DNA from 3 places in the Pseudomonas sp. GW821-FHT09E04 genome. Region 3 is predicted to be linked to each of the others. Evidence: riboswitches for the same ligand, from Rfam matches in the RefSeq annotation. Region 3 holds a riboswitch; each other region holds the start of a gene.
What was found. Region 3 has a riboswitch for cobalamin ahead of AC07N4_RS03230 (CbtB domain-containing protein). Riboswitches for the same ligand answer to the same signal wherever they lie in the genome.

Region 1 (3,269 bases), on a different contig from region 3:
GCGCGGCCCATGATTTTCTTCGTCACCCAGCCACGTATCCCGTTGCCATCGTCCGGTTTCGGCGGGGCATTGGTTTCCGCCACCAGCACATCGCCATTGGGCAGCACGTAGAGCCAGCGCGGGTGATCGAGGTTTTCGGCGAATGCGGCCACTTGGGTGCCTGCGGCTGGCGTTGGTTTCGCACCCGCCGGCCAGCCGATCGCCGGGGCGATGTTCACCGTCGGGATCAGGGTCTTGTTCGGTTCGGGCAGTTTGGGAGACGGGCCGGTGCCGTCCGAGACTTGCAGGCTGGAGGATTCACCACAGGCGGTGAGCCCTCCGGCGAGTGCGATGACGAAAACGAGGTGGGGCTTGCGCATTACTGATCTTCCCTATGAATGCATTCCTAATCATAGAGAAGTGCGCGAGCCCGATGGTTCAACCGCTCAGCCGCGTGCCTCCTTGAACAGCACGGCAATGCCGGGGTGGTAGTTGCCGGCCTCGCTGCGCAATTTGCGATAGGCGTAGGGGAAATACCAGGCGACGGCGCAGGTGTGTTCCTTTTGCAGGTCGTCGACCATGTCCTGCAGTTCCTCGGGGCTGGCGCTGTGCTGGGCTTTCTGTGGGGCGACGAACAGGCAGCCGAGCTTGAGATCGCTGGCGTAGCTGATGCGCTTGGCGTCGCTGGTGATATCGGCCAGGGCCTGGGTCAGATTCAGGCTGTTGACGCGCGGCCAGCGTTGCGTCGCCTGGATGTAGGCGCGATCTTCGGCGCCGGCCAGGAACAGGTCGGCGCGGGCATTGCGCTCGCCTTCCTCGTTCTGCTTGCGGGTGGCGGTGTCGCGCAGGGTGACCAGTTCGGCCATCCACGCGGCGGCGGACAACAGGCCGAGGTTGGCTTTTTCGTCGTGCCAGTACGGCGTGTCGTTGTCGCCGCGCACGGCGTTGTAGCGGTCGATACAGTCAAACCAGCGTTCCAGCACCGGGCGCAGGAATTCCAGCCGCGGATTGCTGATGATCATGCCTTGCATGGTGCTCTCCCTTGTTATTGTGATGTGCTCTCTGCATTCAAAAAGCATGGCTCTTTGATATCACTGCTGACAGTGTGGCACAAGATTGGCGTCAGATAATTGATCGACGGCAGTTATTCGCTTTCAGGGGGCCTCTTCATTTGACGCTCCACCCCCAACCCTCTAACCTTCGCGGCTTGTTTCAGGTGCTCTGTGACCGCTGTCGACAGAGTGAAACAGGGAAGCCGGTGAGGCGGGTCTTCAAGCGAAGAACCATCACGATCCCGGCGCTGCCCCCGCAACGGTAAATGAGTAAAAGCTGCGTCTAATGCCACTGCTGCAAAGCGGGAAGGCGCGCAGCCAGGCCAAGGCCGCTCATGAGCCCGGAGACCGGCCTGATCCATCCAGCGGCATCACGGTGGGCGATGCCAGGCTTGTTGCCGTCTATTCTTGTGCCTGCCCGCCGTTATCCAGCCTCAACGGAGAGCTCCCCCATGACTGATTCCCCCGAACGCGACGAGCGCCACCTGGCGCGCATGCAGCGCAAAAAAGCCGTGATCGACGAGCGCATCGCCAATTCGCCAGACGAATGCGGCCTGGTGCTGGTGCTGACCGGCAATGGCAAAGGCAAAAGCAGCTCGGCGTTCGGCATGCTCGCCCGCGCCATGGGCCACGGCATGCAGTGCGGCGTGGTGCAGTTCATCAAGGGCCGCAACAGCACCGGGGAGGAACTGTTCTTCCGCCGCTTCCCCGAGCAGGTACGTTTTCATGTGATGGGCGAGGGCTTCACTTGGGAAACCCAGGATCGCCAGCGCGACATCGCCGCTGCCGAAGCTGCATGGGAAGTGTCCCGCGAACTGCTGCGTGATCCGTCGATCGGTCTGGTGGTGCTCGATGAGCTGAACATCGCCCTCAAGCACGGCTACCTCGATCTGGATCAGGTGCTCAGCGATCTGCAGGCCCGTCCGCCGATGCAGCATGTGATCGTCACCGGCCGCGCTGCCAAGCCGGAAATGATCGAGATGGGCGACACCGTCACCGAAATGGGCATGATCAAACACGCCTTCCAGGCCGGTATCAAAGCGCAGAAAGGCGTCGAACTTTGAATCAACCACGTCACTGCCCGGCGGTATTGATCGCCGCGCCGGCCTCCGGCCAGGGCAAGACCACTGTCACCGCCGCGCTGGCCCGTCTGCACCGCAATCAGGGGCGCAAGGTTCGCGTATTCAAATGCGGCCCGGACTTTCTCGACCCGATGATCCTCGAGCGCGCCAGCGGTGCGCCGGTCTATCAACTGGACATGTGGATGGTCGGCGAGCAGGAAAGTCGACGTCTGTTGTGGGAAGCCGCCGCTGAAGCCGATCTGATCCTGATCGAAGGCGTGATGGGCTTGTTCGACGGCACACCGTCGAGCGCCGACCTGGCGCGGCATTTCGGCGTGCCGGTACTCGGCGTGATCGATGGCACGGCCATGGCCCAGACCTTCGGCGCCTTGGCGCTGGGTCTGGCGCGCTACCAGCCGGACCTGCCGTTCGCCGGCGTGCTGGCCAACCGCGTCGGCACCGTGCGCCATGCACAGTTGCTCGAAGGCAGCCTCACTGAAGGTTTGCGCTGGTACGGTGCGTTGTCCCGGGAAACCGGGATCGAACTGCCAAGTCGCCATCTTGGCCTGGTGCAGGCCAGCGAGCTCAATGACCTCGATGTGCGCCTCGACGCCGCCGCCGAAGCGCTGGCCAGCACTTGCGAGGTAGCGCTGCCACCGGCCGTCGAATTCGCCGCACCTGAAATCGTGAATACCGAAAGGCTGCTCGACGGCGTGCGGATTGCCGTCGCCCGAGACGAGGCGTTTGCCTTCACCTATGGCGCCAGCCTTGATCTGTTGCGGGCGATGGGCGCGGAGTTGAGTTTCTTCTCGCCGATCCGCGATACGCAATTGCCTGAGGCCGACAGCTTGTACCTGCCCGGCGGTTATCCGGAACTGCACCACGTGGCCTTGTCGCAAAACGCCGACATGCTCAAAGCGATCCGCGCGCATCACGCCGCCGGCAAACCGTTACTCGCCGAATGTGGCGGCATGCTCTATCTGCTGGATTCGTTGACCGATGTCGAAGGCACCCGCGCTGATTTGGTCGGCCTGCTGAGTGGCGATGCCGTGATGCAGAAACGTCTGGCCGCGCTGGCCTTGCAAGAGGTCGAACTGCCGGAAGGCTTGCTGCGCGGTCACACTTATCACCATTCCCTGACCACCACCGAACTGACACCCATTGCCCGTGGCCACAG
Region 2 (3,269 bases), 580 kb from region 3:
GCTGAGCAACCGCACCTGGCGCCTGGCGGACCTGGGTGCCAAACACATGTTGCTGCGCGAGGGCATCGGCTGGGGGAATATGCCGAAGCCGATGATTCAGGAGGATCTGGACAGCGGCCGACTGGTACAGCTGGATTTGTCGGAGTACACCAGCGGGCAATACACCTTCGATGCGATCTACCGTACCGATGTGCCACCGGGGCCGGCGGCGCGGTGGTTGATCGAGCGGTTTGTACAACAAGGCAAGGCGCACGTGACGGCTGTCTGAAGCGCCCGCGAAACCAATTGATATTTCACTGAAAAAAGAGCACGACATGGAGTTATCTTTGATCAAAGAAATGTTCGAGTATTCGGCTTACGCCATTCTCGGAATTCTGGGTCTGTTTATTTGTTTTTGCGGGTTGTTCGTTTGGCAAAGCCGTTTATTGCCAAGCCGGCTGAATGACATTGGTTGGAAAAGAGTTGATTACGCCTGGATCATCGCGGGCTCGATGGGCCTCATATTTCAATTTATCCAGGTTGGCCTGGACTCAAAGCTTTCAAACCTGAGAGTGGAAGAAACCTTTGGTCAGCTTTCTGCCCAGTCCCTGAATATCGCAGCAGACGAGTTAAGCGATGCCAGAATCTGCTTGCCAATTTCAGTGAAAAAAGACGACGTACTGGAGCGCGAATCAGCCCAGCAGCTCGCTAGCGCCTGTGATCTGTTTCAAAAAATTCGTCCTGTAAACCGCGTGGACACTAAAGTAGACAGAAACGTTTTCATGAATTACGACAGCGTTTTTCCAGAGGCTGAAAGATTTTCCGATCCGCTGATCGTTGAACAAGTGAAGCGCTTCAAACGGGCCTACGCCGATTACGAGGAACAGGCTCAGGCATTACACAAAACGCAATACGCTGCCTACGTCTACGAACGGTACCTGAAACTCCTTCAATTAATGGCAACACCTCTTCTGGTGGTCGCGGTTGCCCTCAGACTGGCCAAGGTGAAGGGTGAAATTCGATTAAAAACCCACCCTATGGAAAATAAACCGGACAACTCCATCTCCCCGCAAGCGCTGGCCAATGCGGTAAAGGGACTGGCAACTTCGGCCCAAGTGGACGACCTGGTCGTCAGGCTCAATAAACTCGAAAGTTCAAACCGGCTCAAACTGAACATTATCTTCATAATGATGTTTGTACTCGGCGCGGGGATTATCTCGGTGTTTATGCTCTCGAACGTTCACTAGAACCAGAACTTCAGTGATTCAATTATCAGGGTTTGCCGCAATCTCGCGCCTGCGTCGCAGGAGCTTTACATCCTTCAACGAAGTTGACGAGCGGTCATCCGAATGTTCAGATGCCGCCCTGTTTCAGGTGTCCCATGCCGCCGTGCATGGGGTGAAACGGGAAACCGGTACGTTCTTTTCGAACAAGTCCGGTGCTGCCCCCGCAACGGTAGGCGCGTGATGCTTTCGACACACCACTGTGGCCAGACGGCCATGGGAAGGTGAAAGCATCCATACGCGCAAGCCCGGAGACCGGCCTGAAATTCTGTTTGGCAAAATCCTGCGGTGGGCGGGCATGGGCCGGTGTCGGCGTGTGCGCGATGCCTTCTCCTGCATGCTCTTCTGCGAAGATCCTTTCGAGAAGATAATGATTCGACCTTTCAACACTCCGGCTCCATCCCTGTTGCTTGGCTGTCTGTTCAGCCCCCTGTTGCTGGCGGACGACGCGCCGCTCGAACTCACTCAGCAAATCGTTTCCGCACCGTCCGTGGAGTCCACGACCGTGGCCGACATGGCGCAATTCGGCAGCAAGGTCGAGATCGTCACCCGCGAGCAGATCGAGCGCGCCGGCCCCAGCGCCGATGTCAGCCGCGTCATGCAGATGTTCATTCCCGGCCTGTATGTCGCGCCGAAAAACGGCCCGTTCGACTACGGCACCTATTCCCAGCTGGGCGGGCGCAACGATGACACGCTGATCCTGCTCGACGGCGTGCGCCTGAACAATCGCCTGTACGGCGGCCTGTATCTGGACACCCTGCCGGCCAACGCCATCGAACGCATCGAAGTGCTCAAGGGCGGGCAGAGCCTGCTGTTCGGCACTCAGGCCGTGTCCGGCGTGATCAACATCGTCACCCGCAGCCCGCAGACTCGCAAAGCCTCCGGCGAAGTGAACATGGGCGTGGATACCTTCGGTGGCACCACCGAGGATGCGCGGGTCGAGAACATCTTCACCAACGGTTTCGGCGACCTGGGCTTGCTGGCCTACGTCAGTCATAACGTCTCGGACGGCTATCAGCCGTTTCGCAATCGCGACATCAAGAACGACAGCGAAAAGAAGCGCGCCTACGAAGTCACCACCTTCGGCGGCAAGGCGATTCAGTCCTTTGGCGACGACGCGCGCATGGAGCTGTTCTACCAATACGCCGACGCCAACCTCGACTTCGCCCGCCCGGTCGACAACCACAAGACCACCAACGACCGCGTCCAGCAGATCGCCACGGCGACCTTCGAACAGAACATCAACGAGCGCCTGAGCTATTTCGTCAAAGGCCACATCAACGACTGGGACACCCGCTACACGCGCATCAACAACACCGCCAATGGCGGCACCAGAACCATCAACCACAACGACTACTGGGGCTTCACCGACTGGGGCGTGCAGGCCGAAGGCAAAGCTGAATTGCCCGGCGGCCATGTGCTGGTGTTCGGTACGGACAACCAGTGGTTCAAAGGTCAGGACGATGTGCTGATCATCGACAATGACAAGGCCGAAGCCCACGCGCTGTACACCCAGTTGCGCCCGCAGATCGACGCCCTGCCCGACTGGCACCCGAGCATCGGCATTCGTCACGAAGCCATGAGCGGCGGCGACAGCGCCACGGTCGGCATGCTCACTTCGCTGTATGACCTCAATGAACACTGGGCACTGCGCGGCCAGTACGGCACCGCCTACAAACTGCCGAACGCCGAGCAACTGTTCGTCAACGAACCGGGTGACGAGTTGGGCAACCGCAACCTGAAACCCGAGAAAAGTCGCAATGCCGAACTGGGTCTCGACTATAAGGGCTTGCTGCTCGATCGCGAGTTCAGCGCCAGCGTCACCCTGTTCAAACGCAAGATCGACGACCTGATCACCCTCGACGACATCCAATGGGTCAACGGCCAGGGGCGGATCCAGATGCGCGGTTTCGAGGCGGACGCGAAACTGGCGCTCAACGAGCAATGGAGCCTGCAAGCGGACATGACTCGCAACCTCACCGAATCGCGCGCCGGGGTGACGCTGAA
Region 3 (3,269 bases):
TCCTGGCCCTTGGCGTGGGCGGTCTTGATCAGATCGATGATCTGTTCCAGATGCAGTTCGGCGCTGTTGACCACGGTTTCAGCCGAATGACCGTCCAGCACCGCCGCCGGCACCAGCGAACCTGCATAGATGATCACCGGGCAGCTGCGAATCAGTCGCTGACCTTTGACAGTGATCAATTCCGGGTCGCCGGGGCCGGCGCCGATGAAGTAAACGGTCATCGTTGGATCCTGTGAAAGTAGGGCAGGTCGAGGCTTCAAGAGCAGTTCAGATGAAGAATGCTCATGATCGAAAGCGAGGATTATCGGGAATTTACGCCGCGCCGGCCAATGCCAGGGTTGCCTGGGCGTACTTTTGCCGGGAAATCAGCAGTTTTGCCGGGGCCTGGATCAGTTGTTCGGCAAGCGCCAGTGCGGCGCTTTCCGCCACCCCGTAGCAACCGGTGCGTTCGAAAGCGATCTGCGAATGGTGACTCAGGCGTTGCTGATAACTGGCCAGTTCTTCGCTGCTGAAATACAGCAGCGGCAGCGCCAGTTGTGCCGCCAGTTCCTGCAGGCCGGGTTCGTCGCGTTTCAGGTCGATACTGGCCAGGGCCTTGACCGCTTCGAGTTCGATGCGATGAGCCTGCAGGGCCTGGTCGAGCAAGGCGCGCAGCGTACTGGCCGGGCAGCCGCGCTGGCAGCCCAGGCCGACCACCAGAGTCGGCGCTGCGCTGTCATCGGTCATGCGTGGTATTGACCATCGCTTTTGCGGCGGAACAACCAGGCGCTGATCAGGCCCAGGGCCAGCCAGAACGCCACGTTGGTCAACTGCGAAGCGATTTTGAATTGAGCTTCCAGTGCTTCCGGCGCGAGCATCGAGTGCACTTCCGGTTGCGGGGCGCCGATCACGTGTGGCACAGCGAGAATCGCCACGCCGAGGATCTTCAGCAACCAGTTGCCACCGAACGCGATCAGCGCCAGGCCGACAGCGGTCGACGCGGCAGTGCCGATCCACCACATCTGGCGCGACGCCAGGTCTGCAGCGGCGGTGCCCGGCAGCTCAGGTGGCAGGCCCAGTGTCGGTGCGAGCACGAAAGTCGCGTAACCCGCCAGACCCCAGAGCAGGCCTTGCGACGTCTTGGTCGGCGCACGCAGGGTGTACAGACCGGCCAGCATCAGGGCGAAACCCACGGCCACGACCAGATTGCCGCCGGTAGTGGAAACCACGCGCTGCCAGCCGTCTTCCGGCTCCCAGGCTTCGGCATCGTGGGTGTGGGCGGCGGTGCCGGCGGCGTGTTCGTGAACGGCGGCAACCGGCTCGGCTTTCTCGAAGGTCTCTGCCTGAAGAATCAGCGGCGACACCCAGAAGCTTTGCAGCAACGTCAGGAGCAGGGCGGCCAGAAGGCCGGTGAAACCTGCGGTCTGCGCAATACGCTTGATCATGTCGTCAGGTCTCAGTGGCACGGGAACGCGGCGCTGTGGCGGGTATCGTGAGCGGCGTTGTGAACCGCTTCGATGTGCGAGAAACCGGCGAAATAGACCAGGCTGGCACCCAGGATCGACGCGAAGATCGCAGCGGTCAGGCGTTGGCTCAGGGTGGTGGTGCTGGAGATTTTGTCCGTGTTGCTGCCGGTGCTGCTGATGATCGACATGGCGCTTCCCTCTGGAGTGTCAGCGGGTGAACGGTGCGCATGAAAACCCCTGCGAGTCGGGCACGCAGAGGTTCGAACAGCGCCCGCCCACCGCGGGTTTGTTATGTTCAGTGACGCAAGATGCGTACTGTGTGTTGCGGGCCGGTCTCCGGGCTCACGAGGGGTGGCTGTCTGCCGACCTGCAAGCGTCACCTTCCCATGCCTGGGGGCACAGTGGATCTGACGCTTCGCTCGCTTACCGTTGCGGGGGCAGCACCGGACTGACATGGCTTTAGAGTAAAGCACATGATTCACCGGTTTCCCGTTTCACCCTTTGCAGGGCACCCGTAACAAGTTGTGTAGGAGACCATGGGTTGGGGAATTTAGTCAATTTTGTGGGCATATCCGTTTTTGTGGGCATATCCGTTGCTGCGGTTATGGCCACTTAGGGTTCCGCCCTTACGGCGGGTCACTTTTTCCAAACGCCCGGAGTGCCGGGGCAGGTCCACCAAAAAGGCTTTACCCTGACGTACGGCCCTCGCTGTGGCTCGGGTTCCTTCGCTCCGGGATTGATCCGGGGGCATCGCCTACGGTTTGCTTCGCTGCACCTCCTCTCGATGTGTTTGGCTTCGCCAAACGGTCGCTGCGCTCCCACCCCCGGATCAATCCCTCCACTCAGCCTGCCGACGGGCCTTGCGATCAAAAGCGGTACTTGAGCTAACGCTCATCGTGGTGAGGGGCTTTTGATCTGGCTTTTGCTCTGGCTCTGGCTTTTGATTTTTTGCCCCTTCGGCAGGCCGAGCAGAGGTGTTCATCAGGGGGTAGGCGCGTAGCGCCGTGCGGCGAAGCCGCATACATCGAGAGGAGGTGCAGCGAAGCAAACCGGAGGCGATGCCCCCTGATGGACACCGTAGCGAGGGAACACTGAGCCTAAGCGAAGTGCCGTACGCCGGGGCAAAAGCCTTTTGGTTCCTTTTTGGCGTTTGAAAAAGGGACTCGCTGTAAGAGCGAAACCGCCAGCGGCAGCACCCGAAGCAACGGATATGCTCTCGTTCCCAAACTCCACGAACCATTGACCCATCCCCACACCCTGCGTAGCCTTGCGCTTTCGAGGTTCTTCGGCCCACGCCGAAGCTAAGAAGGGAACGCGGTCCAAGCCGCGGCTGCCCCCGCAACTGTGAACGGTGCTGTTCGCTGCCACGCCACTGCCAGCTCAATCCAGAGCCAGCGGGAAGGCGCAGTAAACGCCGGGCCAAGGCCTGAACACCGTCAGCCAGGAGACCTGCCTCGTCACAGATTCTCACTTTCAACCGGGCGGGGTGATCCGGTGGCGAACTCTCCAGGCACGCACCCGTGTTGCCGGTCTCGTCCCGTATGCCCGCCACCTTGCCAAAGGGCATCCGATGAAAACACTGGCCAAACTCCCCGTCACCATCGTCACCGGCTTCCTCGGCTCGGGCAAAACCACCTTGCTGCGGCACATGCTCGACAACGCTCAGGGCCGCCGTATCGCGGTGATCGTCAACGAGTTTGGCGAGCTGGGCATCGACGGTGAAATCCTCAAGCAGTGCACCATCGGCTGCACCGAAGAAGAAGCCACCGGCCGCGTCTACGAACTGGCCAACGGCTGCCTGTGCTGCACGGTTCAGGAAGAGTT

Region 1: it holds a riboswitch for cobalamin, as region 3 does, so the genes downstream of both, cobO (cob(I)yrinic acid a,c-diamide adenosyltransferase) here and AC07N4_RS03230 (CbtB domain-containing protein) in region 3, are expected to answer to the same signal.
Region 2: it holds a riboswitch for cobalamin, as region 3 does, so the genes downstream of both, AC07N4_RS00690 (TonB-dependent receptor plug domain-containing protein) here and AC07N4_RS03230 (CbtB domain-containing protein) in region 3, are expected to answer to the same signal.

What each region holds. Positions count from the first base shown of each region.
Region 1 covers NZ_JBWKOR010000002.1:26,480-29,748, reverse strand. Annotated here, with positions in the region: gene AC07N4_RS06380 (PQQ-dependent sugar dehydrogenase) at 1-359, opposite strand, end outside; gene AC07N4_RS06375 (hypothetical protein) at 426-1,010, opposite strand; cobalamin riboswitch at 1,177-1,402, shown strand; gene cobO (cob(I)yrinic acid a,c-diamide adenosyltransferase) at 1,484-2,095, shown strand; gene AC07N4_RS06365 (cobyrinic acid a,c-diamide synthase CobB) at 2,092-3,269, shown strand, end outside.
Region 2 covers NZ_JBWKOR010000001.1:133,893-137,161, reverse strand. Annotated here, with positions in the region: gene AC07N4_RS00700 (LysR family transcriptional regulator) at 1-268, shown strand, start outside; gene AC07N4_RS00695 (hypothetical protein) at 315-1,226, shown strand; cobalamin riboswitch at 1,335-1,540, shown strand; gene AC07N4_RS00690 (TonB-dependent receptor plug domain-containing protein) at 1,633-3,269, shown strand, end outside.
Region 3 covers NZ_JBWKOR010000001.1:714,333-717,601, reverse strand. Annotated here, with positions in the region: gene cobM (precorrin-4 C(11)-methyltransferase) at 1-221, opposite strand, end outside; gene AC07N4_RS03240 (cobalamin biosynthesis protein) at 313-726, opposite strand; gene AC07N4_RS03235 (CbtA family protein) at 723-1,424, opposite strand; gene AC07N4_RS03230 (CbtB domain-containing protein) at 1,436-1,633, opposite strand; cobalamin riboswitch at 1,756-1,976, opposite strand; cobalamin riboswitch at 2,707-2,916, shown strand; gene cobW (cobalamin biosynthesis protein CobW) at 3,016-3,269, shown strand, end outside.